3 regions of the Novosphingobium sp. KN65.2 genome follow, and region 3 is predicted to be linked to each of the others. Evidence: riboswitches for the same ligand, from Rfam matches in the RefSeq annotation. Region 3 holds a riboswitch; each other region holds the start of a gene.
The links. Region 3 has a riboswitch for cobalamin ahead of cobO (cob(I)yrinic acid a,c-diamide adenosyltransferase). Riboswitches for the same ligand answer to the same signal wherever they lie in the genome.
Positions count from the first base shown of each region.

Region 1: it holds a riboswitch for cobalamin, as region 3 does, so the genes downstream of both, cobW (cobalamin biosynthesis protein CobW) here and cobO (cob(I)yrinic acid a,c-diamide adenosyltransferase) in region 3, are expected to answer to the same signal.
Region 2: it holds a riboswitch for cobalamin, as region 3 does, so the genes downstream of both, SPHV1_RS14900 (TonB-dependent receptor domain-containing protein) here and cobO (cob(I)yrinic acid a,c-diamide adenosyltransferase) in region 3, are expected to answer to the same signal.

Region 1 is NZ_CCBH010000174.1:80,389-90,886, forward strand. Features, by position in the region: gene SPHV1_RS17425 (HoxN/HupN/NixA family nickel/cobalt transporter) at 180-1,226, shown strand; cobalamin riboswitch at 1,302-1,540, shown strand; gene cobW (cobalamin biosynthesis protein CobW) at 1,723-2,760, shown strand; gene cobN (cobaltochelatase subunit CobN) at 2,768-6,046, shown strand; gene SPHV1_RS17440 (cobalamin biosynthesis protein CobG) at 6,043-7,158, shown strand; gene SPHV1_RS17445 (precorrin-8X methylmutase) at 7,158-7,787, shown strand; gene cobI (precorrin-2 C(20)-methyltransferase) at 7,784-8,521, shown strand; gene cobJ (precorrin-3B C(17)-methyltransferase) at 8,518-9,294, shown strand; gene SPHV1_RS17460 (cobalt-precorrin-6A reductase) at 9,258-10,019, opposite strand; gene SPHV1_RS17465 (bifunctional cobalt-precorrin-7 (C(5))-methyltransferase/cobalt-precorrin-6B (C(15))-methyltransferase) at 10,018-10,498, shown strand, end outside.
Region 2 is NZ_CCBH010000164.1:2,293-12,790, forward strand. Features, by position in the region: gene SPHV1_RS14875 (Rrf2 family transcriptional regulator) at 1-147, shown strand, start outside; gene SPHV1_RS25505 (hypothetical protein) at 203-367, shown strand; gene SPHV1_RS14880 (M3 family metallopeptidase) at 624-2,798, shown strand; gene SPHV1_RS14885 (ABC transporter ATP-binding protein) at 2,901-3,671, opposite strand; gene SPHV1_RS14890 (iron ABC transporter permease) at 3,668-4,633, opposite strand; gene SPHV1_RS14895 (ABC transporter substrate-binding protein) at 4,630-5,580, opposite strand; gene SPHV1_RS14900 (TonB-dependent receptor domain-containing protein) at 5,577-7,409, opposite strand; cobalamin riboswitch at 7,505-7,701, opposite strand; gene SPHV1_RS14905 (cell wall hydrolase) at 7,870-9,066, shown strand; gene SPHV1_RS14910 (hypothetical protein) at 9,204-9,584, shown strand; gene mdh (malate dehydrogenase) at 10,090-10,498, shown strand, end outside.
Region 3 is NZ_CCBH010000193.1:23,223-33,720, forward strand. Features, by position in the region: gene SPHV1_RS20465 (threonine-phosphate decarboxylase) at 1-619, opposite strand, end outside; gene cobS (adenosylcobinamide-GDP ribazoletransferase) at 616-1,320, opposite strand; gene SPHV1_RS20475 (histidine phosphatase family protein) at 1,320-1,895, opposite strand; gene cobT (nicotinate-nucleotide--dimethylbenzimidazole phosphoribosyltransferase) at 1,892-2,908, opposite strand; gene SPHV1_RS20485 (DUF1636 domain-containing protein) at 2,905-3,312, opposite strand; cobalamin riboswitch at 3,490-3,685, opposite strand; cobalamin riboswitch at 3,745-3,955, shown strand; gene cobO (cob(I)yrinic acid a,c-diamide adenosyltransferase) at 4,131-4,748, shown strand; gene ggt (gamma-glutamyltransferase) at 4,908-6,662, shown strand; gene SPHV1_RS25890 (M23 family metallopeptidase) at 6,919-7,566, shown strand; gene SPHV1_RS20510 (prepilin peptidase) at 7,580-8,050, opposite strand; gene SPHV1_RS20515 (tetratricopeptide repeat protein) at 8,073-8,906, opposite strand; gene SPHV1_RS20520 (type II secretion system F family protein) at 8,908-9,879, opposite strand; gene SPHV1_RS20525 (type II secretion system F family protein) at 9,881-10,498, opposite strand, start outside.

The DNA of each region.
Region 1 (10,498 bases), on a different contig from region 3:
CTGGTCCAGGGGATGGCCGCGGCACGGTGAACTCCGTCTGAGCGACGAACCTGTGGCCGGGGCCGCAGCGGACTGGCGTGTCGATCGGCCCTGGCGTCCGGTTGCCTGCGCCTTCCGGCCGTTCGCCTGAGCGGTTCGTCCCGACCTTGTCGCAAGACGCCGGAGGACGAAAACGCATCATGGCTCAACCGCCGCAAAATGCCCGACCCAACCTGCGCCGCCGGATAGGTTGGCTCTTCGGCCCGCTCGTGGCCGCCAATATCGCCGCCTGGATATGGGCTTTATCGCTCTTCCACGATCAGCCGCTCATGCTCGGGACGGCCTTGCTCGCATGGGGGCTGGGCCTGCGCCACGCCGTGGATGCCGACCATATCGCAGCCATCGACAACGTGACCCGCAAGCTGATGCAGGACGGCCAGCGCCCGGTCGCCGTCGGTTTCTGGTTCGCCGTCGGCCATTCCGGCATCGTCACCATCGCGGCCATAGCCATCGCCCTGACGACGAGCGCGCTGGCGCAGTTCGAAAGCTTCAAGCAGGTCGGCGGTCTCGTGGCCACCTCGATCTCGGCGGTCTTCCTGTTTTCGATAGCTGCGATGAACCTGATCATTCTGCGCAACGTCTGGAAGACCTTCGCCCATGTTCGCGCCGGGGGCGCCTATGTCGAGGAAGACCTCGACATGCTGCTGGGCAATCGCGGACTGATGGCAAGGATCTTCCGGCCGATGTTCCGGCTGATTACCCGCAGCTGGCACATGGCCCCGCTGGGCTTCCTGTTCGGACTGGGTTTCGACACCGCGACCGAAGTCGCCATCCTCGGCCTTTCGGCCGGGCAGGCGGCGGACGGGCTTTCCATCGGTACGATCCTCGTCCTGCCCGTGCTCTTCGCAGTGGGCATGGCGCTGATCGATACCGCGGACGGCGTGGTCATGCTCGGCGCCTACGAGTGGGCTTTCGTCAAGCCGATCCGCAAGCTCTATTACAACATCACCATCACTCTGATTTCTGCGCTCGTGGCCATCGTCATCGGCGGGATCGAGACTGTCGCCCTGATCGGGGAGAAGCTGGGGCTGACCGGCAGCCTGTTCGGCATTGCGGGCGAGCTGGGCGAGAATTTCAACAGCCTTGGGTTCGCCATCATCGGCCTTTTCGTGCTGTGCTGGCTGGCCAGCTTTGCGATCTACCGCTGGAAGCGCTTCGACGACATCGAAGTGCGCGTCTCGGCATGATAACAGGCCCGGAAGCGATTGGCTTGCCGACCAATCTGTTCTAGGGCCTCGCTCCGGCGCACGGATCGATTCTGTGCACCGAAAGATCGCGCCGGTGCCCCGAAGGGGGCTTAATCGGGAATGCGGTGCGGGAGGGGCTTCCTTCCCAAATCCGCGGCTGTCCCTGCAACTGTGAGCGGATAGCGCGATGCACACGGCTCCCTTCGTTACGCGAAAGGGGCGGCCACTGGATGACGCCGCAAGGCGATCCGGGAAGGCGTGCATCAAGCAGTGACCCGCAAGCCAGGAGACCTGCCGGCGCACCGGTCGCTCTTGCCTTGATCCAGGGGATGGTCACGGCACGGTAATTCTTCCGTCTGAGCGACGAAGCTGTGCGGCTGGGGCTGCACGGTCGCGTGGTAACGGGTGCCTTTTCGCGCCCGCCCGTCGTCGCGCGTCGGTCGGACTCGTTCCGGCAAGCCCTGCCGTTGTCGCCATGGCGCTTGGGGAATTGCCGATGCCTGACCTGTCCAAGGTCCCCGTAACGATCATCACCGGCTTTCTGGGCGCGGGTAAGACCACGCTCATCAGCCATCTCATCCGCAATGCCGGTGGTCGCCGCCTGGCCGTCGTCGTCAACGAATTCGGCACGCTGGGCGTCGACGGAGATATCCTGAAGTCCTGCGCCATCCCCGATTGCCCGGCAGAGAACGTTGTCGAACTGGCCAATGGTTGCATCTGCTGCACCGTCGCAGACGACTTCATCCCTACTGTCGAGAAGCTCCTGGCGCTTGAGCCGCGGCCCGATCACATCCTGATCGAGACGTCGGGGCTCGCGCTGCCCAAGCCGCTGCTCAAGGCCTTCGACTGGCCCGCGATCCGCAGCCGTATCACCGTCGACGGCGTGCTGGCGCTTGCCGATGCCGAGGCCGTGGCCGACGGGCGGTTCGCACCCGATCTCGCCGCGCTCGAGGCGCAGCGTGCGGCCGATCCGGAAATCGATCACGAGACCCCGCTGTCCGAAGTCTTCGAGGACCAGCTCGCCTGTGCCGACATGGTGCTGCTGACCAAGGCCGACCTTGCCGGCGCCCAGGGCCTGGCGCGGGCGCGCGAAGTCATCGCTGCCGAGGCACCGCGACCGGTTCCGGTCATCGAACTGAGCGAAGGCGTCGTCGATCCGCGCGTTATCCTCGGACTTGGCGCTGCTGCAGAGGACGACATTGCCGCGCGTCCTTCGCACCACGATGGCGAGGACGATCACGAACACGAGGACTTCGACAGCGCCGTCATCGAACTGGGCGAGATTGCCGATCCTGCCGCTCTCACCGCACGCATAGAGACCCTGGCGAGCGATCACCGGGTGCTGCGCGTTAAGGGCTATGTCGCGGTTGCCGGCAAGCCGATGCGCATGCTGGTGCAGGCGGTCGGCGCGCGGGTGCGCAGCCACTACGACCGCCCCTGGCGCCCCGACGAAGCCCGTGTCACCTCGCTGGTCGCCATTGCCGAGCACGATCACCTCGATCCCGTTGCGATAAGGGCCGCGCTGCAGGGCTGAGGCCGCGATGCACGTCATCTTCCGCGAGACCCACGGGATCGAGGAAGCCTCCGTTCCGCAGGATCTGGGGCAGGCTCCGGCCGATCTCGTGGTGCTGTCCTTCTCGGACAGCGACCTTGGCGCATTCGCTGCCGGGTGGCGCAGTGCGCGCGATGCGGGGGACAATCCGCCGTCGCTGCGGCTCGCCAATCTTGCGGCACTGACGCATCCGCTTTCGGTCGACACTTATGTCGAGCGCACGCTCGCAGGTGCGAAGGCGATCCTGGTCCGGATCATCGGCGGGCTGCCTTACTGGACTTACGGTCTCCAGCAGGTCGAGGCGCTGGCACGTTCGCGCGGGATCGCCCTTGTCGTGCTGCCCGCAGACGGGCGCGAGGACGAAAGGCTCGATGCCGTTTCGACCGTTTCCGTCCCCATTCTGCGCGAACTGACCCGTTTGTGCGATGTCGGAGGAGCGGTCGCGGCGCGGGCGGCGCTTGCGCGTCTTGCGCAAGCGTGCGGATTGCGGGGGCATGCCCAGCTCGGTCAGGATATCCGAACCATCAAGGCGCTGCCATCTGCCGGAGCCTGGCTTCCGGGAGAGGACACCACCTGTCCGGCGGCCTTCGCTCTGACGGCGATGCGCCCGCGCGTGCTGCTTACGTTCTACCGATCCTATCTCAGCTCCGCCGATCTCGAACCTTTCGAGGCGCTGCACGCAGCCTTGACCGCGCGCGGTTTCGATGTGCTGGGCCTATACGTGCCTTCGCTGAAGGCCCTCGAAGTTCGCGGCTGGGTGGATCGCTGGGTGAGGGCGCTTCACCCCGCGGCGGTGATCAATGCGACCGCTTTTTCCGCGCGTGACGATGCAGGCGCCACGCCTCTCGATGGCGCCGGAGTTCCGGTATTCCAGATTGCGCTGGCGACGAGCGGGCGGCAGGCCTGGCAGGAGGCCTCGCGCGGTCTGTCTCCGGCCGACCTTGCCATGCATGTCGTGCTTCCCGAGGTAGACGGCCGCATCTTCGTCGGCGTCGCCAGCTTCAAGGAGGCCGCGGCGCGCGACGACGACCTCGAATTTTCGCGCAGTGCCCACCGCGCCGAGCCATCGCGGATCGAGGCGATCGCCGATCGCGTCGCGGGGTGGGTCGCGCTGGGACGCAAATCCGCGGACGAGCGGCACCTTGCGATGGTTCTTTCGACTTATCCCGGCAAGGGCTACCAGATGGCGCACGCCGTCGGGCTGGACGCGCTGGCTTCCGCCGATGCGATCCTTACCGATCTGATGCAGGCCGGTTACGCGGTCGAATGCGGGCACGACCTCGTCGCCGGTCTCGGCATGGCAGGGACAAGCTGGTCGCTCGACGCCTATCGCGAGGCTCTTGCGCGTTTGCCCGAGGCGTTGCAGGCCGATCTGGCGGAAGCCTGGGGCGAACCCGAAGAGGATTCCGCCGTTGCCGACGGGGCTTTCCATTTCCGCGCGGTCGAACTGGGCCATGCCCTTGTCGCCCTGCAACCCGAGCGCGGCTGGGCCTCAGAGCGCGACGACGATTACCACGACGTCTCGCGCTGCCCGCGCCATGCCTATGTCGCGTTCTACCTGTGGTTGCGTGAGCGCCGGGTCGATGCGCTCGTCCATCTCGGTGCGCACGGGACGCTGGAATGGTTGCCCGGCAAGTCGGTCGCGCTCGGCGATGCCTGCTGGCCCGAGGCGCTGACCGGTTCCCTGCCGGTCATCTATCCCTTCATCGTCAACGATCCCGGCGAAGCGGCACAGGCCAAGCGCCGGATCGGCGCGGTGACGCTGGGACATGTGCCGCCGCCGCTCGCGCCTTCACGGGAAGGTGCCGGGTTGGCCCGCCTCGAAGCGCTGCTCGACGAGTTCTCCAATGCCGACGGGCTCGACCCGGCGCGGCGCGACAGGCTGCAGTCGGTCATTCGCGAGGAAGCGCAGGCGCTGGGTCTGGAAGCGGAACTCGGCCTCGATGGGGCGACCTCGCTGGTCGAGGCGATGACCCGCATCGATCGCTTCGTGTGCGACGTGAAGGAAAGCCAGTTCGGCGACGGGCTCCATGTGTTCGGCCGCGGGGATCAGGGCGAGGCGGAGCGCAGCGGTCTGCTCGCCGCTTTGGCCGGACGACGGGTGGCCGCGGGGCCTTCCGGCTCCCCATGGCGGGGGCGCAGCGATGTCCTGCCGACTGGGCGCAACCTCTTCGCGGTCGATCCGCGCGCGGTGCCTTCGCGCTCGGCCCATGCGCAAGGCGTCGTCCTCGCCGAAGAACTGATCCGTCGCCACTTGCAGGACCATGGCGACTATCCGCGCGGGCTGGTGGTCGATCTCTGGGGCTCTGCGACGATGCGCACGGCGGGCGAGGAATTCGCCATGGCGCTCCACCTGCTCGGTGCGAAACCGGTTTGGGACAATGCGTCCGAACGCGTGACCGGGGTAGAGATCCTGCCGCTGGCCATGCTCGACCGGCCCCGTATCGACGTGACCTTGCGTGTCTCCGGCCTGTTTCGCGATGCCTTCCCGGTCCTCGCCACGCTGTTCGGAATGGCAGTCCGCTCGCTGTCCGAAAGGGACGAGACGCCGGAATGGAACCCGTTTGCCGGCAAGGCGGTTGCCCCGCGCGTCTATGGCCCCCGCCCGGGGCGCTACGGCCTCGGTCTGCGCGATACGGCCGATACCTATACCGACGAGGCGCGCAGGGCCGCCGGCGAAGCGTGGCTCGCGGCGTCCGACCATGCGCTCGACCAGCAGGGCGATGCGCATGATCCGGCAGGACTGCGCGACCGCGTCGCCGGGGCTGACGCTTTCGTGCACCTGCAGGACCTGCCCGAGACCGACCTGCTGCTCGCTGCCGATTACGCTGCGCACGAGGCGGGGTTTGCCGCCGCGCAATCTGTCGCAGGTGGCAAGGCGGCACTCTACCACCTCGACAGTCGCGATCCCGCCCGGCCGAGTGCCCGGACCCTGACAGAGGAAATCGCGCGCGTCGTGCGGGCGAGGGCGGCCAATCCAGGCTGGGTCGCCGGGATGATGCGCCACGGCTTTCGCGGCGCTGCGGAACTCGCGGCGACGCTCGACCACTTGGGCGCCTTCGCGCACCTTTCCGCTTCGGTCCCGTCCCAGTTGTTCGATCTCTATCATGACGCGACGCTCGGCGAGCCGGACGTGCGCGCGTTCCTCGGACGCGAGAATCCCGAAGCGCTGGCCGCGATGGAAGCCCGCTTTGCCGCGCTTCATGCCGCAGGCCTGTGGCAGACGCGGCGCAATTCGATCCTCGCCGGTATGGGCGGCGGACAATGAGCGGGTTCGCGATCAGGGGCTGGTGTCCGGATGCCTGGCACCCGATGGTGGCGGGAGACGGCTTGCTGGTGCGGGTGCGCCCGCGCCTCGGGCGCCTCGATCGCGATCAGGCGCTGGGCCTTTGCGATGCCGCGCTGACCTTCGGCAATGGCCTGATCGACCTGACCAGCCGCGCCAACTTCCAGCTGCGCGGGGTGAGCGACGTCGTGTGGCCTGCGCTCGTCGAAAGACTTGTCGAACTGGACCTCGTCGAGGCCGATCCTGTCAGGGAGATAAAGCGCAACATTCTCGTCTCGCCGCTCTGGCAGGACGCCGACGATACGGTGCGGATCGCCACCGAACTCATCGCAAGGATCGCAGAACTGCCGGAACTGCCCGGCAAGGCCGGCTTCGTCATCGATGCCGGGCCGGTTCCTGTCCTACTGGGTGAAGCGGGTGATTTCCGGATCGAGCGTGCGGCCAGTGGCGGGCTGATACTGCGCGCGCAGGGCCGGACCTCGGGCGTCGATGTGCCCCCGGGCACCGAAGTCGACCGCCTGATCGCCATGGCGCGGTGGTTTGCCGAGAGCGGCGGGCTCGATGTCGGTCGCATGAGCCGGTTTGCCGCCGAACTTCCCGACTGGGCGCAAGGCTCCGTCAAGCCGGCTCCAGCGGCAGGCGCATTTCGCCCGGGACCGACGCCTACAGGTGCGGCGTGGGGCGTGCCATTCGGTCAGGTCTCGGCACTGGCGCTGGCCCGCCTGATCTCGGACCCGGCGGCTACTGCGCTGCGTGCCACTCCGTGGCGGTTGCTCATCGTCGAGGGCGCGACCTTCGCGCCGGTCGAGGAACTGGTCGACGATCCGCAGGATCCGCTCCTGCGCGTCGATGCCTGTCCGGGGGCCCCATCGTGCCCGCAGGCGAGCGTCGAGACCCGAGAGCTGGCGCGCGGCATCGCGCCGCAGGTGACGGGGCGCCTGCACGTCTCGGGCTGCGCGAAGCTCTGCGCAGCGACCGGGCGTGCCGATGTGACGCTGACCGGCCGCGAGGGCCGATACGATTTTTCGGGCGAGGGGCGTGAGCGCCTCGCTCTTGGCCGGGACGAGGTCCTGGCTCTTTTCGGAGCAGGCTGATGCCGCATGACTATGAAACCGATGGCGCGGCGATCTATCGCCAGTCCTTCGCCACGATCCGGGCCGAGGCCGACCTGACGGCCTTTTCGCCCGACGAAGAACCCGTGGCGGTGCGCATGATCCATTCCGCCGGCATGGTGGAGCTTGGCCGCCACGTCCGCTTCTCGCCGGGATTTGCACAAGCCGCGCGTGCGGCACTGGCTGGCGGCGCACCGATCCTGTGCGATGCGCACATGGTTTCCGAAGGCATTACCCGGGCCCGCCTGCCGGCGGACAATGCGGTGTTGTGTACGTTGCGCGCACCCGAAGTGCCCGAGTTGGCGAAAGCCATGGGCAACACACGTTCCGCCGCAGCCCTGGAGCTGTGGCGTCCGCACCTGAAAGGCGCACTGGTCGCCATCGGCAATGCCCCCACGGCTCTGTTCCACCTGCTCAACATGCTGGAAGATCCGACTTGTCCGCGCCCGGCAGCGATCATCGGTTGCCCGGTCGGCTTTGTCGGCGCGGTGGAATCGAAGGCCGCGCTCTGGGTCGCGCCGCCGGCGCCGTGCTGTGTGGTCGAAGGTCGGCTGGGCGGCAGCGCGATCACCGTGGCTGCCGTCAACGCGCTTGCGAGCCGCGCCGAATGAGCGGGGCTGTAACCTGCGGCACCGTCCATGGGGTCGGCCTCGGCCCCGGCGCGGTGGACCTGCTCAGTGTCCGGGCCGACCGGCTGGTGCGCTCTGCCCGCCATGTCGCCTATTTCCGCAAGGCGGGCAGGCCGGGACACGCACGGCGCATTGCCGGCGAACTGCTGCGCCCCGACGTGATCGAGATTGCGCTGGAATACCCGGTCACCACAGAGATCCCCTTCGACGATCCGCGCTACAAGGCCTGCCTTGCCGAATTCTACGAGCGGAGCACCGAGCGACTGCTGGCGCTTGCCCGCAAGGGTGAGGATATCGTGGTCCTCTGCGAGGGCGATCCCTTCTTCTACGGGTCGTTCATGCACCTGCATTCGCGCCTGACCGGGCACGTTCCGGTCGAGGTCGTGCCCGGGATCACTGGCATGTCGGGGGCGTGGAATGCGACGAATGTGCCGATCACATGGGGCGATGATGTCCTGACCGTTGTCACCGCGACATTGCCCGAAGCCGATCTGGAGCGGCGTATCCGCGATACCGATGCGCTGGTGGTGATGAAGATCGGACGCAACCTTGCCAAGCTGCGCCGCGCCGTCGCGGCGGCCGGGCGAGAGCAGGACGCGTGGCTGGTCGAGCACGCGGCGATGCCGAACCAGCGTGTGACCCGCCTGGCCGAAGCGGAGAACGTGACGCCCTATTTCTCGATCCTGCTGATTCACGGACAGGGACGTCGGCCGTGAACGCTGCGCAGGATCGGGGCTGGGTCTGCATCGCCGGGCTGGGGCCGGGCGACGAGGCGCTGGTGACGGGCGAGGTCACGCAGGCGCTGGCCGAGGCGACTGACGTCATCGGCTACATTCCCTACGTTGCGCGGATCGCCGCGCGCGAAGGGCTGACCTTGCATCCCTCCGACAACCGGGTGGAACTGGACCGCGCATCCCATGCGCTCGACCTTGCCGCTCGGGGGCGGCGCGTCGTCGTCGTGTCTTCGGGCGATCCGGGCGTCTTTGCGATGGCCTCGGCCCTGTTCGAAGCGCTGGAAGCCGGGCCGTCAGCCTGGCTCGATATCGATATCCGCGTGCTGCCCGGAATTACCGCGATGCTTGCCGCCAGCGCCCGGGTTGGTGCGCCGTTGGGCCACGATTTCTGCGCGATAAACCTTTCCGACAATCTCAAGCCCTGGGACCTGATCGAAAAGCGCCTGCGGCTAGCCGCCGAGGCGGATTTCGCGATGGCGTTCTACAACCCGCGCTCGAAGTCGCGCCCCGCCGGTTTCGAACGCGCACTGAAGGTGCTGTGCGAGGTTTGCGGGCCGGAGCGGCCGATTCTCTTCGCCCGCGCGGTCACCACGCCTGACGAGGACTTGCGGATCGTGACCCTTGGAGAAGCGCGGCCGGAGATGGCCGACATGCGCACCGTCGTGATCGTGGGGTCGAGCCGTACCCGCATCATCGCGCGCGAAGCCGGACCGATCCTCTATACGCCGCGTTCGGCGATGGAAGCCGCCGCGTGATCCAGCCATTGCAGGACGTCTGCCGGATCATGCACTTCGTGCCGCTCGGGAATGGCGGGGCGGTCGATCATCATCACCGGCAGGCCCAGTTCGCGGGCCGCCGCGAGCTTGGCCTGCGCGCCGGTTCCTCCGGCATTCTTGCACACGACGACCTCGATGGCGTGCTCACGCATCAGCCTGATGTCGCCTTCGACGGTGAAGGGGCCGCGATCGACAACGAGGCTGTGGTGCGGCAATGGCGGCGCGGCTTCGGGCGCATCGACGAAGCGCAAGAGATAATGATGCTGCGGCTGCGCGACGAATTCGGCGACATGCATGCGGCCCAGCGCCAGCATGATCCGGCGGGCAGGCCCGGCAAGCCCGGACACGGCAGCGCCGACATCCGCTACATGGCTCCAGCGATCGCCTTGCTGCGGTGCCCAGGCGGGGCGGGTGAGAGCGATCAGCGGCGTTCCGGCAAGGCGCGCGGCGGCTACGGCATTCGCGCTCATGGTCGCGGCGAAGGGATGCGTCGCGTCGATCAGGTGGGTCACCCGGTTCTCCCGCAGCCAGTCGGCAAGGCCATCCGCGCCTCCGAAACCGCCGACGCGCACCGGGACCGGCTGCGCACGCGGGCTGGCCGTTCGACCCGCGTAGCTGAGCGTCGTGTCCACTCCGGACCCGGCGAGCAGGCCGGCCAGCGCGCTGGCCTCGGTGGTGCCGCCCAGAAGGAGAACTTTCGGCATGGCTGACACTTCCTCCTTCACTGACTCCGGCCCGTGGCTGACGATCCTCGGCATCGGCGAGGACGGGGCGGAGGGGCTTTCGGCGGCGGCGCGCGATGCACTGGCGCGGGCCGAACTTGTGATCGGCGCCCCCCGGCACCTGTCGCTGCTGCCCGCGCTTAATGGCCGCGCAGAGGAATGGCCAGTGCCCTTTGCGCTCGGCATCGAGCGGCTCCTGGCCCATCGTGGCAAGCGCGTGGTCATGCTCGCCTCGGGCGATCCCTTCTGGTTCGGCGGCGGAGCCCCGGTAACGCGCCACCTGCGCGCGGGCGAATGGATCGCACATCCTGCGCCTTCGACATTCTCGCTGGCCGCGGCGCGTCTGGGATGGTCGCTGCAGGATACGGTGTGCCTTGGCCTGCATGCCGCGCCCCTGGCGCGCCTGCGCCCGCATCTGGCTGCTGGTCGCAGGATACTGGTCCTGCTGCGGGACGGAGACG
Region 2 (10,498 bases), on a different contig from region 3:
TGCGGATCGTGCGTCATGCAGCGCCACTGCGGCCTGATCTCGCCGCTCGACCGGGCGGTCCATGCCTTCCTTGCCGAACTGGACAAGCAGACGCTGGCTGAAGCCGCAGTGGAATCACGCCTGCCGACCAGGGCCGCGCCCGCCTGACGGGAACCAATCGCACCCTGCGCGCGTTCTCCTCAATGCGAGAGGAGAAAACGAAATGGACGCAACCAAGATCGGACCGGAGATCCCGTATCGCCGCAAGAGCGACCCGCGCAGGACCGGCTCGCTGATTTTCGATCGCGAGCGCGACGACCATGTGCGCGACAACGAAGGCGGCGAAGAAATGAAAGTCTGGTCCGGCGGGCACTTCAAGAAGAATTGACGCCCGGACCGACCGCCCCCTTCGCAGTTTCCGCCGACGCAACAAATGTGCGTCTGGCGCAGGGGGCGCACAGTCTTTGAAACACCGCCCACCCGACTTGCGCAACCCTTGCACGAACGGCTCTCAAGGGCTTGCAAAGCCATGGTTTCTGCGGTTCAAACCGCGGCCATGACCGAAACGGCATCCCCCCGCGCCGCCTCTGTTTGCCGCGCGTTCCCCCCGGTCCGGGGATGCCGGCACCCAGGAGAGTTGTTCCATGAAAATCCGGCTGATGACAGCCACCGCCCCGGTCGTTCTCGGGGCGATGCTGATGAGTGGCTGCACGACCGTGTCCGCCGCAACTGACGCCCCGAAGGCCGCGGCCGGCGATGCGGCAACGACCTATGCCGGGCCTTTCGCCAAGCCGTCCACCCTGCCCTTCCACGCCCCCGACTTCGCATCGATCGGGGACAGCGACTACCATCCCGCCATCGAGGCCGGGATCGCGGCGAAGCGCGCCGAGATCGCGGCCATCGCCGACAACCCGGCCGCGCCCGATTTCGACAACACCATCGTCGCGCTGGAAAAGGCAGGCAGCCTGCTGACCCGCGTGCGCAACGTGTTCGACCAGCTCGTTTCGGCCAATACCAACGACACGCTCGACGCAGTCGATACCGCGATGTCGCCCAAGCTCGCCGCGCTCGATGATGACATGTACCTCAACGAAAAGCTCTTCGCCCGGGTCAAGTCGGTGCATGACAGCGCGCAAGGCAAGGCGCTGACCGGCGAGGACGCGATGCTGCTGGCAACGACTTATGCCGACTTCGTCCACGAAGGCGCGCTGCTGGCCCCTGCGCAAAAGGCGCAGCTCAAGCAGATGAATCTGCGCCTCGCCTCGCTGGAGACCGAGTTTTCGCAGAAGCTGACCGCAGGCACCGCCGCCGCCGACCCCGTATTCGACAGCGCCGCGCAGCTTGACGGCATGCCCGAAGCCGCGATCGCCGCGGCTGCAAAACATGCCGAGGACAAGGGCCTGAAGGGCAAGTACGCCATCGCCCTGCTCAACTTCACCCAGCACCCGGCACTGTCGCAGCTCAAGAACCGCGCCAGCCGCAAGACGCTGTTCGAGGCGAGCGTGAACCGCACCTCCAGCGGCGGCGAGTACGATACCACCGGCATCGTCTCCGAACTCGCCACCCTGCGCGCGAAGAAGGCAGCGCTGCTCGGCAAGCCCGACTTCGCCAGCTGGCAGATGTACGACCGCATGGTGACCAGCCCGGCCAAGGCGATGAGCTTCATGCAGAGCTTCGTGCCCGCCCTGTCCGCCGCGCAGACCCGCGAAGCGAAGGAACTGCAGGACTTTGCGAAGGCGCATGGTGACGACATCGCCCTGCAACCGTGGGACTGGGGCTATTACGCCGAGCAGGTGCGCCGTGCGAAGTACGATCTCGACGATGCGCAGATCAAGCCGTACTTCGAGGTCTGGCGGGTGCTGGAAGACGGCGTGTTCCATGCCGCCACCAAGACTTACGGCATCACCTTCAAGCGCCGCACCGACCTTCCGGTCTATCATCCGACGATGCGCACGTACGAAGTCTACGACAAGGACGGCAGCGAGCTGGCCCTGTTCTACTTCGATCCCTTCGCCCGGCCCAACAAGCAGGGCGGCGCGTGGATGGGCAACTTCGTCGAGCAGTCGTACCTGACGGGCGACAAGCCGGTGATCTTCAACACGCTCAACATCGTGCCCCCGGCCGAGGGCCAGCCGGCGCTCGCCACCTGGGACAACGTGACGACGATGTTCCACGAATTCGGCCATGCCCTGCACGGCATGTTCGCCAGCCAGAAGTACCCCTCGCTTGCGGGCAGCAATACCGCGCGCGACTTCGTGGAGTTCCCCAGCCAGTTCAACGAAAATTTCGCCACGGTTCCCGAAGTGCTCAACCACTACGCGAAGCACTACCGGACCGGCGCGGCGATCCCGCCCGAGCTGATCGGGAAGATCGAGGCGGCCTCAAGGTTCAATCAGGGCCTCGGCCTTGGCGAAACGCTGGAGGCGGCGATGCTCGACATGGACTGGCACCGCCTCACTCCCGAGCAGGCCAGCCAGCCGCCGATAGCTTTCGAGGGCAAGGCCCTCGCCGAGATGGGCCTGCGCACCGACCTCATCCCGCCGCGCTACCGCACGCCCTACTTCCGGCACATCTGGAGCAACGGTTATTCGGCGGGCTACTACGCCTACATCTGGACCGAAATGCTCGCGCATGACGGCTGGGACTGGGTGGAAAAGCACGGCGGCATGACCCGCGCCAATGGCGACCACATCCGCGCCAGCTTCCTGGGTCAGGGCCACAGCAAGGACTACGCGGTAATGTACCGCGACTTTACCGGACACGATCCGGAAGTGGAACCGATGCTCGAAGCCCGCGGGCTGGTTTCGAAGGGCCGGTAAGGCTCGCTGCGATCTCCTCCCTGTCCTTCGCGACGGGGAGGAGTTGCGGGCCGCGATGCCCGCCTGTCCGGAACCTGTCGAGGAACCGGCGCTGTCCCCGGCCTAGCGCGAATCCAGCGTGAACGGCGAAGGCTGCCCCAGCGACAGGGCACGCTCGCCCGGATCGCCCAGCCAGCGCGCCGGGCAGTTCCACACGCGGTGGATCACATCGCGGGCCAGCGCGATTTCCGGCGGCCCCTCGGCCTCGACCTTGCCGTTCTTGATCACCAGCACCTGGTCGGCGTGGTTCATCGCCGTCGCCAGGTCGTGCAGCACGAGCACGACGCCGCGCCCGGCCTTGGTCTGCTGACGAAAGCGGCGCATCAGCGCGGCGGCATGGGCAAGGTCGAGATTGGCGAAGGGCTCGTCGGCCAGCACCCAGCCGGGCCGGGTCGCCAGCACGCGCGCCATCAGCGCCCTTGCCCGCTCTCCGCCCGACAGGCGCGAGACCGGGCGATGGCGAAGCGCTTCCAGGTCCATCGCGGCAATCGCCTCGTCGATGGCGTCCTGCGCTTCCTTCGCCGGGGCGTCCTTCCACGGCAGGCGGCCGATCGACACCAGCACTTCGACCGAAACATCCCAGGCCACTTCTGGCGACTGCGGCAGATAGCCGATCCACTGCGCGCGCTGGGCCGTCGAACAGCGGGACAAGGGCCGTTCGCCCAGCAGGACATCGCCCATGTCGGGCCGCAGCAGTCCGGCCATGCACGAGAGCAGCGTCGACTTGCCCGCCCCGTTGGGGCCGCAGATCGCGGTGACCAGCCCGCGACGGCACTGCAACGAAACGCCGTCGAGCCGTCCCTTCACGACGAGGTTGCTGACGCCGAGGCTCATGCCAGTTCCCGGCGCATCTTGAGCAGGAGGTGCAGGAAGAACGGCGTCCCCAGCAGGCTGAGCGCGATGCCGAGGCGCAGCTCGCCCCCGGCCAGCGGGAGGATGCGGCACAGGCAATCGGAAATGAGCAGCAGCAGCGCGCCAGCCAGCGCGCTCGGGACGATCAGCGATGACGGGCGATGGTCGGTGAACGGGCGGACCAGGTGCGGCACCATCAGGCCGACGAAACCGATGATCCCGGCCACGGCGACGCCCGAGCCGACCGTCAGGCCGATGCCGGCGATCATCAGCGCCTGCAGCCGGAACGGTTCGACCCCCAGCGACCGCGCGGCGGCTTCGCCCAGCGTCAGGGCATTGAGACTGCGCCCCGCGGCCATGAGCACGCCGATCCCGGCGGCGGTGAGCGGCAGGGCGATCCAGACTTCGCGCCAGGAGCGGTCGGCCAGCGAACCCATCGTCCAGGTGACGATCTCGGTCATCGCGAAGGGCGACGGGCTCAGACTGATCGCCAGGCTCATCAGCGCGCCGGCAAGGCTGGAGACCATCAGGCCCGCCAGCGTGAACAGTGCCACGCCGCCGCTGCGACCGGCAATCAGCGCCAGCAGCGTCATCGCCCCGCAGGCCCCGGCCAGCGCGAAGACCGGCAGCAGCCACGGCGAGGCGGCATAGCCGGTCCAGAAACTGAGCACCGCGCCCAGCGCCGCGCCCGGTGCAATGCCGAACAGCCCGGGATCGGCCAGCGGATTGCGCAGGAAGCCCTGCATCGCGGCCCCGGCGGCACCCAGCCCCGCTCCCACCGCCAGCGCCAGAACCGCGCGCGGCAGGCGCAGCTGCATCAGGATGATCGAGGCATTGTGCGCTGCAGGCGAAAAGGGATCGATCCACACGCGTCCGGCCAGCAGCGAAAGCGGCACGGCCACAAGCAGGCCGGCCAGAAGCAGGAGAACGAGGCGCGGGTTCATCGCACCCGTGCCGTCCGCGCCGCCACGTCCTGCCGGTCCAGTTCGCGCCGTGCCCGTGCGAGCGCGTCAATCGCGCGCGGGATCGTGGGGCCACCGCACCAGAGGATCGAACGATCGAGCGGAAAACGCTTCATGCGGCTCAGGCTCGCGAGAGCGGGGTGGTGGAGCATGCGGTCCTCTTCGGCCAGCGGATTGCCAACTGCGAAGACGACGCGCGGCGGATCGGCCAGCACTTCTTCGAGGGGCAGGAAATCGGCCTGCGAAAGCCCTCGTGCACTGGCCGCATTCGTAAAGCCGGTGTGCTCCATCATGTCAACGATCAGGGTGTCGTCCCCCGCGACGAGCCCTGCCGATTCCCAGACCAGCGCCGGGACCGCAGCCGCGCCCCGCGGCGGCGCGGCGCGGGCCAGCGCCCCGTCGATGCGGCCGATCAGGCGACGGCCCAGTTCGGGATGGCCGGCAAGGCCCGCCAGCTCGCGGATCTGGTCGCGCGCGGCATCGAGGTCCGGCGCGATCGGGATCTTCACCACCCTGAAGCCCAGGTCCGCGAGCGCGCTGGCCGTCGCGGGCGGCAGGAAGCTGCTGGCGACGACGACCTTCGGGCCGATCGCCGCGACTTCCTCCACCGTGCCCGAAACCGCGCGGTAACGGCGCGCCCTGTCGAGGTCCATCGAAGTGGACTGGGCATCGTGGCTGTATCCTGAGATCGCCAGCAGCTGCCCCGGCCCGGTCACTTCGGCAAGGATCGCATCGGTACAGGGATTGAGCGAGACGATGGTCGGATGGGCCGGATCGCCCGGCCCGGCTGCGGGGGCGGCCTCGGTATAGCCGCCCCCGCAGCCGGATATGCCGGCCCATGCCAGCGCAAGGACCCCGGCGCGGACAAGACCCCGCGCCAGACGCTTCCCTCGGGTCCACCGGGACTGCGGGGGAAGCGGCAAGGTCACATCTTCACCCGAACCCCGGCATAGGCCGAACGGCCGGCCGTGCCGTAGCTGCGCACCACTTCGTAGTGCTCGTCGAACAGGTTCTCGATGCGTCCATAGACCTCGACGTTGGGCGTGACCGGATAGGACGTGCGCAGGCCGACGACGACGTGCCCCTCGACGAACTGCGTGTTCGCGTGATCGTCCCAGCGGTTGCCACCCACGCGCAGGTCGGCACCAAGACGCAGCCCCAGGCCCCAGGTCTTGTCGAGGCTGGCGTAGAAGTTGTTCTGCGGACGGCGGGCAAGGCGCGCGCCGGTCAGCTCGTTCTTCGCATCGAGGTAAGTGTAGGACAGGTTCAGATCGAAGCCCTCCCAGTCGGTCACCACCATGCCCAGTTCGATGCCCTTCGCGCGCGTGCGGCCCACGTTGTAGTAGTTCCAGTTCGCGAAGTCGTAATCGATCTGGTTGCGCGTCTTGCGGTCGAACCAGGTCAGGGTGAAGCGGCCCTTGCCCTCGGCGAACGGCTGTTCCACCCCGGCGTCCCAGGCCTTCGAGGTCTCGGGCTCAAGCGGGTTGAAAGTGCCGTTGGTGTAGAGCTGGTAGAGCGATGGCGCCTTGAAGCCCTCGCCGTAGCTGGCGCGGATCACCGGCGCGTCCTCGCCCTCGCCCAGTGCCCAGGCGCCGTTGGCCGCAAAAGTGGTGCGGTGGCCGAAATCGGCCTGGTCGTCGTAGCGCAGGCCGCCGTTGAGCGTCAGACCCGAAACCGGGTGCAGCGTCAGCATGCCGAAGTAGCTGTCGATCGAGGTGCGGTCCTTCGAACCGAAGTTATCGGAGAACTTCGATGTCTCTGTCTCCGCGCCGAGCAGGACGCTGACGAGGTCCACCGGCGCGAAGGTCACCTGTCCCTCGACCCGCTCGTTCCGGCCGTTGGTGGTATAAGGACCGTAGATCTCGTGATCGGAGATGCGGCGGGTGTCGGTGAGCCCATAGCCCAGGCGCGCGGTCAGGCGACCGTCGAGCCCGGCATAACGCAGGTTGGCGTAACCCAGCGTATCGCGCTTGTGCCCGAAATTGAGCGCATCGGCGCCGGTATCGTCATAACCGTAATCGGCCTTGGTGTAATAGCCGCCGGCGTCGACGCTCAGCCCCTCGGCCAGCTCGATTTCGGCACGGGCATTGGCGCTCTTGCTTTCGAAGCCGTCCTTCTCGGTCGCGCCGCGGCGCTCGTTGTAGGCCGAATAGCCGTCGCCCTCGAGCCAGTTGCCGCCCAGCGTCAGGCCGACCGGACCGAGCAAGCCGGCAGCCGAAGCCCCAACCTGTCGACGGTCGCGCCAGCCGTATTCGGCTTGCGCACGCGCAGTCCACTGTTCGGTCGGGCGCGCGGTGATGAAGTTGATCACGCCGCCGATGGCACGGCTGCCCCACAGGACGCCCGAAGAGCCGCGAACCACTTCGACCCGGTCGAACTGGCCGATGGTGAGACCGCCGAAATCGAAGCCACCGGCCACATCGCCCGGATCGTTGATGCGCACACCGTCGATCAGCACGAGGCTCTGGGCATTTTCCGCACCGCGCAGGAAGACGCTGGTGATCTGGCCGAAGCCGCCGGTGCCCGAAACGGTCACGCCCGGCAGGCGCTCAAGCACCTCGGTCGCCTGCGTCGCCTGTGTGCGTTCGATCTCGTCGCGGGTGACGACGCTTACCGACTGGCCCACCTGGCTCAGCGGCGTCTCGGTGCGCGTGGCGGTGACGACGATGGTGTTGTCCACCTCGTCGGCCAGGGCCGGGGAAACGAGGGCGGGCGTGGAAACGGCAAGCGCGGTGCCGAGCAGAAACAGATACTTCACGTACAAAACCTCCAACCTGAACGAAGTGTCGCTCGTGGCTGAGGCTGCACCTGTATCGGCGCATGACTCGCTGCATTCCGGTCCAACCCGCCCGGCGCGGAACGACCATCTCGGGCAGGTCTCCTGGCTCCCGGATCGTCGCGCCGCCCCACCTTCCCGGCGCTTTGTCACAAGCCGCCAGTGGCCATTCGGGACGGAACTCCCCGGTCACAGTTGCGGGGACAGCGCCGGATTTGAACCGGCTTCCCTCTTCGGTCCGGCAAGCCGGACAACCCGTGACGTGGCCGGGCGGATACTGCGGCGTTGCAGGCCTTGCAAGCGCGGCAACGCAAGCACCTGATCGCGCGAGAGATTTGTTTACCGGTTAAGGGTAAAAGGGCGCGGTGTATCGCTTCGGGACGGCCGTGACAGGCCGGATGCGCCAGATCGCGAAGCGGGTTAGGCGCAGGATGCGCCGCCGATGCACGCTGACGCGGCGACCGAAAGGAACCGATTGACCGAGCCACCTGCCCTGATTGCCCCGATCGGCGAAAGCGAGGCGCCCCCGCGCGACTTCGCGGCCCGGTTCGAGCGCGGGCGCAGGAACCGCCACGCCCACCGCGCCCATCTGCAGCGGCGCTGGGCGGCAGGCTTTGCCGGCCTTGCCGCGATCGCCCTGCCCGCCTTCGCTTCGCCGGGAAACTGGGGCCGCTTCTCCATCGCCGATGCCTCGGCCGAGGCGCAGACCCTCGAGCCGATGCCCTTCGAGCGCGCCGGATCGAGCTTTCCGGGCTCCGCCTTCTACTATCTCGAACAGGAAACCGCGCCCCTGCAGACAGGCGAAGGCGTGCATTCCGATGCCGGGGATGCTGCGGCAGCGGCGAGCGGAACCCGGCCCCTTGCCCGCCCGCTCAACATCGATGCCAGCGGCGTCGACCGCACCCGCGCCCTGCAGTGCATGACCGCAGCCATATACTATGAAGCCGCAAGCGAGGCCGAAGCCGGCCAGCGCGCCGTCGCGCAGGTCGTGCTTAACCGGGTGGCCCACCCGGCCTATCCCGGCACCGTTTGCGGCGTGGTCTACGAAGGATCGGAACGCGCCAGCGGCTGCCAGTTTTCGTTCACCTGCGACGGCTCGCTCGCCCGCAAGCCCTCGCGCTATTTCTGGGACCGGGCGATGCAGGTCGCGCGCGCCGCCCTGTCGGGCTACGTCTATGCGCCCGTCGGCCTGGCGACGCATTACCACACCGTGCAGGTCCATCCCTACTGGGCCGCGAGCCTCGACTACCTCGGCACCATCGGGGCGCATCGCTTCTACAGCTTCCATGGTGCAGCGGGCCGCCCGGGCGCCTTCCGCTTCGCCTACCTCGGCGGCGAGCCGGTTGCCGCGCCGCACCGTCGCGACACCGCCGCCCTCGCCGCGGCTGCGGCGGACACGCTCGATCCGGTGGCGATCCAGCGCCAGTTCGCTGCGCAGGACGCATCGTTCACGGCCGCGGCAAGTCCAGCCGACACGCCAGCGACCCCAACCAGAGCCGCGCCCGTCCCGCTCTATTCCGATGCCATTCGCGAGCGCGGCGGCGATGCGCTCTACCGCGCACAGAAGCTGCCCGAGACCGGCGACATCAAGCCGCAATACGCCAACAGCGGCCGCTGGATCGCCCAGCCGGGCAGCTGAACCGGCGCAATCCGTCCCCTTTCGGGGCATCGGGACGCCCCGGCAAGAATTCGGCAACCATAGGCCATTACAAAGGCTTAGAGCCTGACTGCCATAAGGGTCCAGATCAGAACAACGACACAAAGGGCCTGCCTGACATGACGATCCGCTTTGCCGCTGCCTATGGCGGAAAGAGCCCTGCGATTGTTCGTGCCCTGTGTCCCTCCGCCCCCCTGGGTGCGGTCAACGACAACGGCTGCAAGCCCATCCTCGGTGGCTCCGCCCGCCGGGCCATCGCCGCCTATTCCGAACAGATGCACCTGCCGATGCAGGCGGCGAACGACCAGCGGATGCTGACCGAGGCCCTGCGCCACTTCGCCCGCCACGGCCTCTCGGCCGCTGCCCATGCGCGCGAAAATGCAGAAGCCGCCAAGGCCGCCAGCGACGAGGAAAGCTGCCGCTGGTGGATCTCGATCTGCCGCCAGCTCGACCGCCGCATGGCCGACGCCCTGGCCCGCAAGATCGCCCGCCACGGCTGACCTCACGCCCGCCCCGGGGTACGCCATCACTCCACCGTCCGGCACCTGCAACCCGCTTCGGGCCTGTTGAAGCCGCACGTGCGCAGCATCCCCTGCGCACGACGACCGATCCTTGGACCGACTGGACGACGGGCAGTCCGAATCAACGCGTCGGAGAGGCACCGAGGTCTGTACGACCCACCTTTCGGGCAATTCGGCCCGGCCCTCTTGCCATGCCCCGGGATCGGCAAGAGACATGTCCCGCGCGGCGCAAGACTCGCACAAACCTTGCCAAATCGTTGAAATATCGCGCTCGAACGGCTTGTTTGATCGCCGCTATTGCAATTGCGAACTGTTATCAATTAAAAGTGCAAGCTTGTGGCCTGTCCGCGTCGTTTCGCGGTTGCAATGTCGTTGAGAGGGGCGTAGGGCCCCCTTCGCAACTGACGGCACCTGCCTTATGCGGGACAAAGCAGGCCGCCTTTTACGTCCGAGGTCCCGCCATTGGGAAGGACAAGCACGCATCATGGCTCGTAAGAAGATTGCCCTTATCGGCGCCGGCAACATCGGCGGCACCCTCGCGCACCTCGCTGCGCAGAAGGAACTGGGCGACATCGTCCTGTTCGACATCGCCGAAGGCATCCCCCAGGGCAAGGCTCTCGACCTGTCGCAGTGCGGTCCCGTCGAAGGCTTCGACGCCGCCATCACCGGCACCAATGACTACGCCGACATCGCCGGCGCCGACGTCGTCATCGTCACCGCAGGCGTTCCCCGCAAGCCGGGCATGAGCCGCGACGACCTGCTGGGCATCAACCTCAAGGTCATGAAGTCGGTCGGCGAAGGCATCAAGCAGTACGCCCCCGACGCTTTCGTGATCTGCATCACCAACCCGCTCGACGCGATGGTCTGGGCGCTGCGCGAATTCTCCGGCCTGC
Region 3 (10,498 bases):
CCAGCACGAACCCAAGCCGCAGCCCGGCAAGGCCGAAAAACTTCCCGAAGGAACGCAGGACGATCAGTTGTCGGCCATCCTGAACTTGCGGGGCAACGCTCTCGGCGGGGTCGCAGTCGGCATAGGCCTCGTCGACAACGAGCCAACTCCCTTCGGCGGTCAGCCGATCCGACCAGACGAGGATGTCTTGCCCTTGCCGCAGGCGGCCATCGGGATTGTTCGGGTTGGCAAAGATCAGGGCGGTGGGCTGTTCCGGGACTTCCGCGAAGTTCGCAGGAGGACCGGCAAAAGCCTCCTCGTGGCTGCCATAAGCCGGTTGCAGTGAGCATCCCGGCAAATCGAGCAGGCGGGCGACAAGGCGGATCGCCAGTTCGCTCCCGCCGATTGCGCAGCAATGGACGGGATCGACGCCGAAGTGCGCTGCAGCCCTTGCCTCAAGCTCGCTCAGGGCATCGGGCTCGGGCAGTCGGCTCCAGTCTGTCGCCGGAAGGGATGCTGCAGGCCATGGCTCGGGATTGATGCCGGTGGACAGGTCAAGCCAGTCCTGCGGTCGGCCGCCGTAACGCCGGCAGGCCTCGTGGAGCCGCCCTCCGTGACGTACGGTTTGCAAGGCGCTCATGTGAGGACCAGTGCTGCAAGGAGGGCGGTCTCGCACAGCTCTATCCCCGCACCATGACCGTCGCCCGATATTCCGCCCAGCCTGCGGCGAAGCCACAGGGACCAGAGCGGGATTGCAGGGACCAGTAAGGCAAAGGCAGGCTCCCGCACGACGACAGGCAGCGCGGCGATGCCCCAGAGCACGAAATCCCGAAAGCGCACCCCGGCGCCCAGACGGCTGCCCAATCCTTCATGAAGCGGCGGCAACATCCTTGCCCAGAACAGGGGGCCGATGCGCGCAAGGCCCGGCAAGATGCAGAGCAGCGGCAAATCGGCGAGGCTAACATGCTGCAGCAGGACGAACTTGGCGAGCAACTGCAGCACGACGACGACGACGCCGAAGCTGCCGACATGCGGATCGGCCAGAACCTCGGAAAGCCGTGCTGGATTGCCATGCGCAGCACCGGTCGCATCGGCCACGTCGGCCAGTCCGTCGAGGTGCAGCGCGCCGGTCACCGCCACCCATGCCCCCAACGCTAGCAGCGCCGCCAGCCATGCGCCTTGGAACGATCCCAGCCACCAGGCGCCCGAAACGATGGCGCCCACAACCAGTCCCACCATCGGGAAATAACGCAGGAGCGCGGCGAAGTCCGCATCGTCTGCTTTCACGTTCGGCAGGGGCACGCGCGTGGTAAACTGCATGGCGAGAATGAAGCGGCGGATCATGGCGCGTCCGTCTCTAGCGCTATGATCTGCCCCGCACTCTTGCCTCCTGGCCATACCCGCAGGCTGATGAGCGCGCCGTAAGGCAGGTCGAACGCCCAGACACCGCGATGATCGAGCCCGGTGAGATATGATACTGCAGCGCGGATCGAGCCGCCATGCGCAACGACGAGGCAATCCTCACGAATATGCGCCAGTGCCTCGCCCACGCGCCGGACAAGGACCGACCACATCTCGCCTCCCGGCGGAGGGAAGGCATCCGGGTCGTCCCAGAACCGGGCAAGCGCGTCATTGGGCAACTGCTGCGGCGCCATGCCATCCCACGCACCGAAATCGAGTTCACGCCAGCGCGGATCGATATGTACTGCGAGGCCGCACTGCCCGGCTATCTCCCTTGCGGGAAGCAGCGCTCGGGCAAGATCGGAACACCTGATCTGCTTGAAGGCAAGTGCACCTGCGCGTTCCATGCAGGCGGCTACGCCGGAGGCCAGTGGCGGCTCGTCGAGATGGCCGAGCATCAGGCCGGGCCGCTGCGGAGCGCTGTGCCGCATGAGGTGCAGCACGAAATCCGTCATGCAACGCCCGCCACCTTGGCCTCGGCGAATGTCGCCATGCCGTTGTGCGCCGCAATGGCCGAGCGCACGAGCTGCGTCGCCACCGCTGCGCCGGTCCCTTCGCCCAGCCGCATTCCGAGTTGCAGCAGGGGGGCAAGGCCAAGCCAGTCGAGCAACCGCGCATGGGCCGCTTCCATGGAACAGTGGGCGGCAAGGCAGTGCGCGGCGAACCGCGGCTGATCGACCACCAGCGGCGCTATGGAAGCGCAGACGATGTAGCCGTCGAGCAGTACCGGAATGCGCTTTATCCGTGCGGCAAGGATGGCCCCTGCCATCGCGGCAATCTCGCGCCCGCCAAGCCGACGAAGGGTTTCGAAAGCGTCAGTGCAGAGGGTACCATGAAAGGCCAATGCCTGCGCGACGACGGACTGCTTGTGGGCGATCCCGTCCATGTCGAGACCCGTCCCGGCACCGACCCACTCGGCAGCGGTGCCGTTGCAGACCTGCGCACATAGCGCGGCGGCGGGCGTTGTATTGCCGATCCCCATTTCGCCGACGAAAAGTAGGTCCAGCCCCTCTTCGACGACCGATGCGCCCGCGTTGAGTGCCGCGAGGCAATCCTCCTCGCTCATGGCAGGCTCTTCGACGAAGTCCGCCGTAGGACGTTCCAGCTCGATCGGCACGATGACCAGTTCCGCGCCGCAGGCATCGGCCAGGGCATTGATGGCGGCACCGCCAGCCGCGAAGTTGGCAACCATCTGCGCCGTCACTTCGGGCGGATAGGCGCTGACCCCGCGCGCGGCGACACCGTGGTTCCCGGCGAAGACCGCAGCCCGGATGCGCTCCAGTACCGGCCGCTCCCTGCCCTGCCACGAGGCCATGAAGATCGCGATGTCCTCCAGTCGACCGAGCGAGCCCAGCGGCTTGGTCAGGTCCTCCTGGCGCAGCTGTGCAGCGGCCTGCGCAACCTTGTTGGCTTCGGGCAGATCGGCGAGCGCCGCAGAAAAGGCTTCGCGGCTTTCGAAGCCGATCATGTGCACAGGTAGCCTTCGGGCGGGGTGCGCGTGATGAAGTGCCCCTTCACGCCTTGCGGCCAGCTGCGATAGGGCACAACGCCCTCCTCGCTCTCGGCATGCTGCGCAGCATAGCTGAGGATCGCGTGTGCAGCCTCATGATCGGCAGCGAAGTCGCCCAGGACATAGCCCACCTTGCCGGGCGCCCTGATATGCACGGTGCAAAAGCGCTTGCAGGCGAACAGACACGGCATTTCCTGAACGGAAACGGCGGCCAAGGCGGGATCCTGAGCCTGCACCTCGCGCATGGCGGAAGCCAGCCGCGCGCCGCCACGCTGGCCGTGCTCGTCCTCACGCTCTGTTTCGGAATGGCGGCAGGTCGAGCAGACCACGACCGAGGCTTCGGCTTCGACGGCACGCAGCATCAGCATACCGTTCCCGAACGCGGACGACAGAAAGACATCAAGAGCATGGCAACGCTCCCTCCTTGCAAACGGCTCCAGTCCCACCGGAAGCTCAACCGGCGAGACGATGACTGTCGTTGCGCGAGGGGTGACCCCGCCATCGCGGGGCCCTCGAACACCCGGTGCGCCCTGCCCGGATGAAGAACGACTGCGTCAGGCAGGTCTCCTGGCTCACGGGTCAACGCCGCTCCGGCCGCCTTCTCAGGACCGCCTTTCGATCCCAATGGCGAAATGGCCGGATGGCTCGCCGCTTACAGTTGCAGGGGCAGCCCGGGACTTGCACCCGAGTTCCCTTTTGATCCCCTTGCGGGGAACCTGTCGCAGTCCGGCAAGTATCGCGCAGCCATGCCGTTCGCAAGCGCAATATGCTTGCAGGGCGCCTTGCCCTGACTTATCCGCGAAGGCGTAACGGGTGCCCGCAAGGGCTTAATCGGGAAGTCCGGGCGCCGAATGTTTCTCCGCGCTGACGGCACTGCTCCCGCAACTGTGACCGGTGAGCGCATCGCCACTACGCCATTGAACGGGGCCTTCCCGGTTCGAGAAGGCGGCGACAGGCGCGTCGATCCGGAAAGTCAGGAAACCGGCCCGCTACCGTCGTTCCTCTGCGCGGGCGGGATGAACCGTGCGGACGAGGGCCTCGCTTGCTGCGGGCAATCCCTTGGCGACGACAATCGTGCGTGCGTCGAGGAGGATACGTGAGTGACTGCCAATACCGCCAGACACCTGCGCCGGCCTCCTTCGCCCCGCCACCTGCCACACCCACGAGAGGCCGACCAATCATGACTGACACCGAGAACCTGACCGAAGAAGATCGTCGCCACAAGGAACGCACCCGCAAGCTCAAGACCGTAGTCGATGCCCGCATTGCCGCAGCCAAGATCGACAAGGGGCTGGTGCTGGTGCTCACCGGAAACGGCAAGGGCAAGTCGTCCAGCGCCTTCGGCATGGTTGCCCGCACGCTGGGCTACGGCCGTACGGCTGCGGTGTTCCAGTTCATCAAGAGCAAGGTCGACGTGGGCGAACGCGCCTTCCTTTCCAGGCAGCCGGGTGTCACCTGGGAGAATTGCGGCGAAGGCTTCACCTGGGAGACGCAGAACCTCCAGCGTGATATCGCCGCAGCCCAGGCCGGTTGGGAAAAGGCCAGGGTCGCGCTTGCCGATCCCGCGATCTCGCTCGTTGTGCTCGACGAGCTGACATACCTCATCAATTACGGCTACCTCACGCTCGAGGAAGTTCTCCCGGCGATCCGGAACCGGCCGGAGATGCAGCATGTGGTCATCACCGGACGCGCGGCCCATGCCGAGTTCATCGAACTGGCCGACACGGTCAGCAAGATCGGCGACGAGAAGCATGCCTTTCGCAACGGCATCAAGGCACAACCGGGCATCGACCTCTGACGCGCGCTTGCCTGCCCGGAACGTCAGGATCCTTGCACCTCGGCCCTATACCTATGGGACGGAACTGATAGGTTCTGTCCCGGCGGTCCCGCGAGTCCCTTGCCGAAGGGGCCATCGCCCTGACGAAATTCGATAGAAGCCACCCCCCGGAGAACCCTATTGCGCCGCCTCCTCCTGTCCGTCGGCATAGCCGCACTGACACTGACGACCGTATCCCAGGCCAGCGTTTCACAGGCCAGCCCTACCCCCGCAACATCCGTCGAGCAGAGCCGGACTGCCAAGGCGCCAGAGCGCGAGCAGTCCGGGTTTGCGAAGCATGCGATGGTCGCAGCGGCCAATCCCCTCGCGGTGAAGGCCGGGGTGGACGTACTGCGCAAGGGCGGCTCGGCGGTCGATGCCGCAGTGGCGATCCAAGCCGTTCTCGGCCTTGTCGAGCCGCAGAGTTCGGGGATCGGCGGCGGTGCCTTCATGGTCTATTACGACGCCAAGAACCGCAAGGCGACGTACTACGACGGACGCGAAACGGCGCCCGCCGGGGCTACCGACCGTCTCTTCCTCGACGATGACGGCAACCGCCTGCCCTTCTTCGATGCCGTACTCGGCGGCATTTCGACAGGCGTGCCAGGGGCCGTCGCCATGCTCGACATGGCCCACCACGATCACGGCAAGCTCGCCTGGGCGGACCTGCTCGAACCGGCGCGCGATCTTGCAGCGGACGGATTCATCGTCAGCCCACGTCTTGCCGGGATGATCCGGATGGAACGCGCGCCGCAGTCAACGGCGCCCGATGCCGTCACCTATTTCTCCAAGCCGGACGGCAGCCGCTATGCCGCAGGCGATCGACTGCGCAACCCGGCCTATGCCCGCACGATGGAGCGGATTGCCAAATTCGGGGCCTCGGGCCTGCTGACCGGCCCCATTGCGCATGACATCGTCAAGCGCGTCAGCGAAGGGCCGCGCCCCGGGACAATGACGCTGGCAGACCTTGCCGCCTATCGCCCGCGCACCGGTCCGGCGCTATGCGAACCCTACCGCGTCTATATGGTCTGCACCCCGCAGGCCCCGTCTGGCGGTCCGGGGCTGCTGATGGCGCTGGGCATTCTCGAACACACCGATATCGCCAAGCGCAATGCGGGCGACGAAAAGGCGTGGTTCGAATTCGCGCAGGCCAGCCGCCTCGCCTATGCCGACCGCGATCGCTATGTCGGCGATTCCGCCTTTGTCGAAGTCCCGATCAAGGGGCTGCTCGATCCGGACTACCTGGCCGCGCGCGCGAAACTGATCGGCGAGCGGGCAGGCTCCGTCAGCTTCGGCCATCCCGAAGGTGCCCCTGCTTTCGGCCCGGACGCTACGGCGGAACCGGGCGGAACCAGCCACTTCATTGTCGTCGATGCCCAAGGCAACGTCGTCTCGATGACGACCACCGTGGAGAGCATCTTCGGTTCGGGGCGGATGGTCGACGGGTTCTTCCTCAACAACCAGCTTACCGACTTCTCGTTCTCGCCCACGGACGGCGACGGAGCGCCTGCGGCCAATGCCCCGGCACCCGGCAAGCGACCGCGATCGAGCATGGCACCGGCTATCGTCCTGACGAAGGATGGCCGCTTCCATGCTGCTGCCGGATCGCCGGGCGGGACGTCGATCCAGGCATACAATCTCAAGGCTCTTGTAGCGATGCTGGACTGGAACATGTCGCCGCAGGACGCGGTCGCACTGCCCAACCTGGTCGCGAAGGGCGACGCGTTCCGCGCCGATCCGTTCCCCGAACCGATCATGACCGGTCTTGCCGCACGCGGTATGCCACTGTCGACTTCCCGCAGCGAGGAGTCCGGGATCCAGGCCATCGTGGTCAGGAACGGTGGTTATGAAGGCGGTGCCGATCCACGCCGGGAAGGCATGGCGCGGGGGTTCTGAAACCGGTCTTCATACCTCCGAATTCCCGCGTGCCAGTTCGGTACGCCGCGTCAATTTGAGTTAACAAACTGGCCGTTTTCCGTTAGTTTACGGCAACGGGGGAAGTACCATGATCCAGGACGGCCGGAGCAAGATCAATATCCGCCCAGCTATGCTAGGGGCGGCCCTGGCCATTGTATGGTCAGCGCCTGCATGGGCTGGCGAGGACGCCGTCAGTCGCATGGCCGTTGTCGACACGAACAGCGCAGGAGGTTGCATGACCGCCGGTGCCATCGTCAGCGACCGTGCCGCCTGCGTCACGTCGCCGCGCCCCGCCTCGGCTACAGCTGCGCAGGTGACGCCTGCGCGCATCACCGTGGGACGCGCCGTGGACCTCAGCGGGCAGGAACCGGTTCACTACCTTTCGTCCGCAGCCTCGCTCGATCAGAGCCGATCGGTCCTGATTTCGTCCAGCGGGCGTTTTCGGGATACGGTGCGCCTGCTTACGCCGCCGCCCGGGACCGGATCGGGCGATGCCCCCAAAGGCATGCCGTTGCGCGCCAGCAGGCTTTCGAGCCGCTTCGGCCTGCGCATGCACCCGCTTCTCAACCAGGTGCGCATGCATACCGGCGTCGACCTCGCTGCTGCGATGGGAGAACCCGTCCACGCGACTTCAGGTGGCGTCATCATGGCGGCCGGCTGGCAGGGTGGATATGGGCTGGCGGTGCGCATCAATCACGGCAAGGGCATCGAAACCCGCTATGCGCACCTCTCGCGCCTGAACGTCAGCGCGGGCCAGACCATCAAGCCCGGTGACGTCATCGGTTTCGTCGGCTCGACCGGGCGGTCCACCGGGCCCCATCTTCACTACGAAGTTCGCAAGGACGGGCTTGCGATCGACCCATCCTCCAGCCTGCACAAATAGGATCAGGCTTTCCTCAGATCGTCGAAGCGGCCGTGATCAACGTGCCCGCAGCAATCGCGATGCCGTAAGGAAGCTTGTCGAAGTTGTCGTCCGAACCGCGTCCGCTGATTGGCTTGCGCATGATCCGGCGCACGGTGAACCAGACGAGGAACAGGACAAGTCCTGCAATCGAAACCGACAGGAGCAGGCGCGATGCCTGCGACCAGGCGAACCAACCGGCGCATCCGGCATAGAACTTGGCATCTCCGCCGCCGATCATGTCGAAGCGAAACAGCACCATGCCAACCACCAGCGCAACCGCGAGGTGCAGGGCATGGCTACCCAGGCTGCCCAGCCCTGCATCGTAAGCCGCAAGTGCAAGGCCAGCCACTGCCGTCAGCAGGCACAGCCAGTTGGGAATGCGCCGCTGTACCGTGTCGGACCAGCTCGCATAGAAACAGGCGGGAACCAGCACCACCAGTTCCGCCCAGAAAGTAACGTTCATCTAATCGGCTACCCTGCGACTGTTAGCGCGAAGTCGGAAAATCGATCCGCACGAGCGGCTTGAACCCGGCAAGGTCGGCCTTCGCCGTCTTCGGCGGCTCGGCGTCCGAGGCCGTGTCTGCAGCATCTGCCTTTTCGGCATCAGCCTTGTCATGCTTGCGCCCTTCATCGGAAAACTCGATGCGCACGGCCGGCCGGAACGTGTCGAGCTTGCCGCCGCGAACGCCGACAACCGGCAGGGAACCGCGCCCCGGCTTGCTGTCGGGCTGGACCGACCGGATCATCACTTCGCCACGCGAAATGCGCTGGAGCCTCGTTCCGCTCGCCGCGCGTGCCGGTTGGTTCGAAGGTTCTGCAACGGCAGCAACTTCAGGCACGGCTGCCTGCGCCTGGATATCGTGCGCCCCCGTGAGCGTGCGCGCCGCAACTTGCGCTGCAAAGTCCGCCTCGTGCCTTTCGGCCAAGAGGTTCGAGCGCATCAGGCGTGCCATGTTGGCCTGATACATCGCATTCTTCGGATCGACCGCAAGCGCTTCGGAAAAGAAGCGATGCGCCTGTTCGAACTGGCCGAGCCGCACATAGGCGACGCCCATGCCGTTGGCAGCAGGGCCAATCTCGTCTCCGGCTGCGAGCGCCTTCTGAAACTCCTCGATCGCCTGCCCGGTCCGCCCCGCAGCCAGATGCGCCCGCCCCTCGGCCACCGCTGCGATAGCACTGTCGGCATCCGCGGTACGCACCTGGACTTCCGGCTTGGCATCGTGGCGCAGGCCAAAGAATTCGAGCGCCCGCCCGCACCCGCTCAGCGACATCGCCATCAGTACGACGCAAGCGATGCGCGTTCCCGTCTTACTTTGCATGTCAGCCCCCACTCATCACTGGAAGGATAATTCGCACGACCCGGATGGCCGCTGGCAGCATCAGCGTGCCTATCATCGACGGCAGCATGCAGGCCACAAGAGGAATTGAAATGAGAACCGGAATGCGATGTGCCTTTTCCTCGGCACGCATCCGGCGCTTTTCGCGCATTTCCGAGGCATAGACGCGGAGCGTCGTCGCAATGCTCGTACCCAGCTTGTCGGACTGGATCAGCAGCGTTGCAAAGGACGCAATTTCATCGATCCGCGCCATCGCGGCCATGTTGCGCAGCGCGGATTCGCGCGTGGCGCCGGCACGCAGTTGCAGCGTCGTGGTCACAAGCAAACGTGAAACCAGCGGATGCGAGCTCACCATTTCGCGCCCGACGCGGTCGAACGCGGCCTCAAGCCCCAACCCCGCCTCAACGCAGACCAGCATCAGGTCCAGCGCATCGGGAAAGCCGTTCAGCACTTCCCGCCGGCGCGATGCAGCGCGTGCGCGGACGTAGATATTGGGAACATAGAGCCCCATGACGGCACAAAACGTGCCAATGAAATAGAGCTTCATGTAGCTGACGTCACTGCCCGAGAGCAGCAAGGCTCCGATCAGCGCGGTCGGCAGGACAATTACCAGCACCAGTCGCACCAGCGTATAGACGCGCGCCGCAGCGGGAGATTCGAAGCCTGCCGCCTGCATCTGCTCGGTCAAGGCATCGGACTTGGTATCGCTGAGATTGAGCCCGGCCTTCTCGATCCGCATCACGAGGCGCGACCAGGCATCCTCGCTGGATCGGCGCAAGCTGGAAGCCGATTGCGAACTCACGCTTTCCCGCCCGATCACTTCGAGCTTCGTGCGAACCCGGGAGCGCTTCGATGTGGCGAGCATGACGGCCAGCGTCACACCGACCACGAGCGCGAAGATCAGCAGCAACAGGAAGTTGCGGATCAGGGCGTTGTTGGCGACAAATTCGACCATGTTACACCTTCAGGTCCGTCAGGCGTCGGATAGAGTAGACACCCACGCAGTAGAGGACGAAGAGCGCGGGAAAGCCGATGACGAAGATGGGGTCCTGGGCAACGTCGAGATAAAATATCGGGTTTACCAAGAACATGCCGAGCAAGGTGAAGACAGGCAGGACGGTCAGCATCCAGCCGGTCATGCGGCCTTCCGAGCTCAAGGCGCGGACCTTCAGGTAAAGCGCCGCCCTCTCACGGATGACCTTGGACAGGTTGTCGAGAATTTCAGCCAGGTTGCCGCCCGTCTCGCTCTGGACCGAGACGCACACCACGAACATGCGGATGTCCTCAAGATCCCAGCGCTCGGCCATGGCCGCAAACGCGTCATTAAGCTCGGCCCCATAGGCCACTTCGTCCGACACAAGTCCGAATTCGGTGCCGACCGGATCGGGCATTTCCTCGGTGATGATGCCGACTGCCGAGGCAATCGGATGCCCCGAGCGCAGCGAGCGCGAGAAAATGTCGAGAGCCACCGGGAACTGCTCTTCCATCCGCTTGCGGCGCTTTTCGGCCTTGCGGCTGATCAGCATGATCGGCAGCGCAATGGTCGCCCCCAGGCACAGGACCACGGCAAGCTG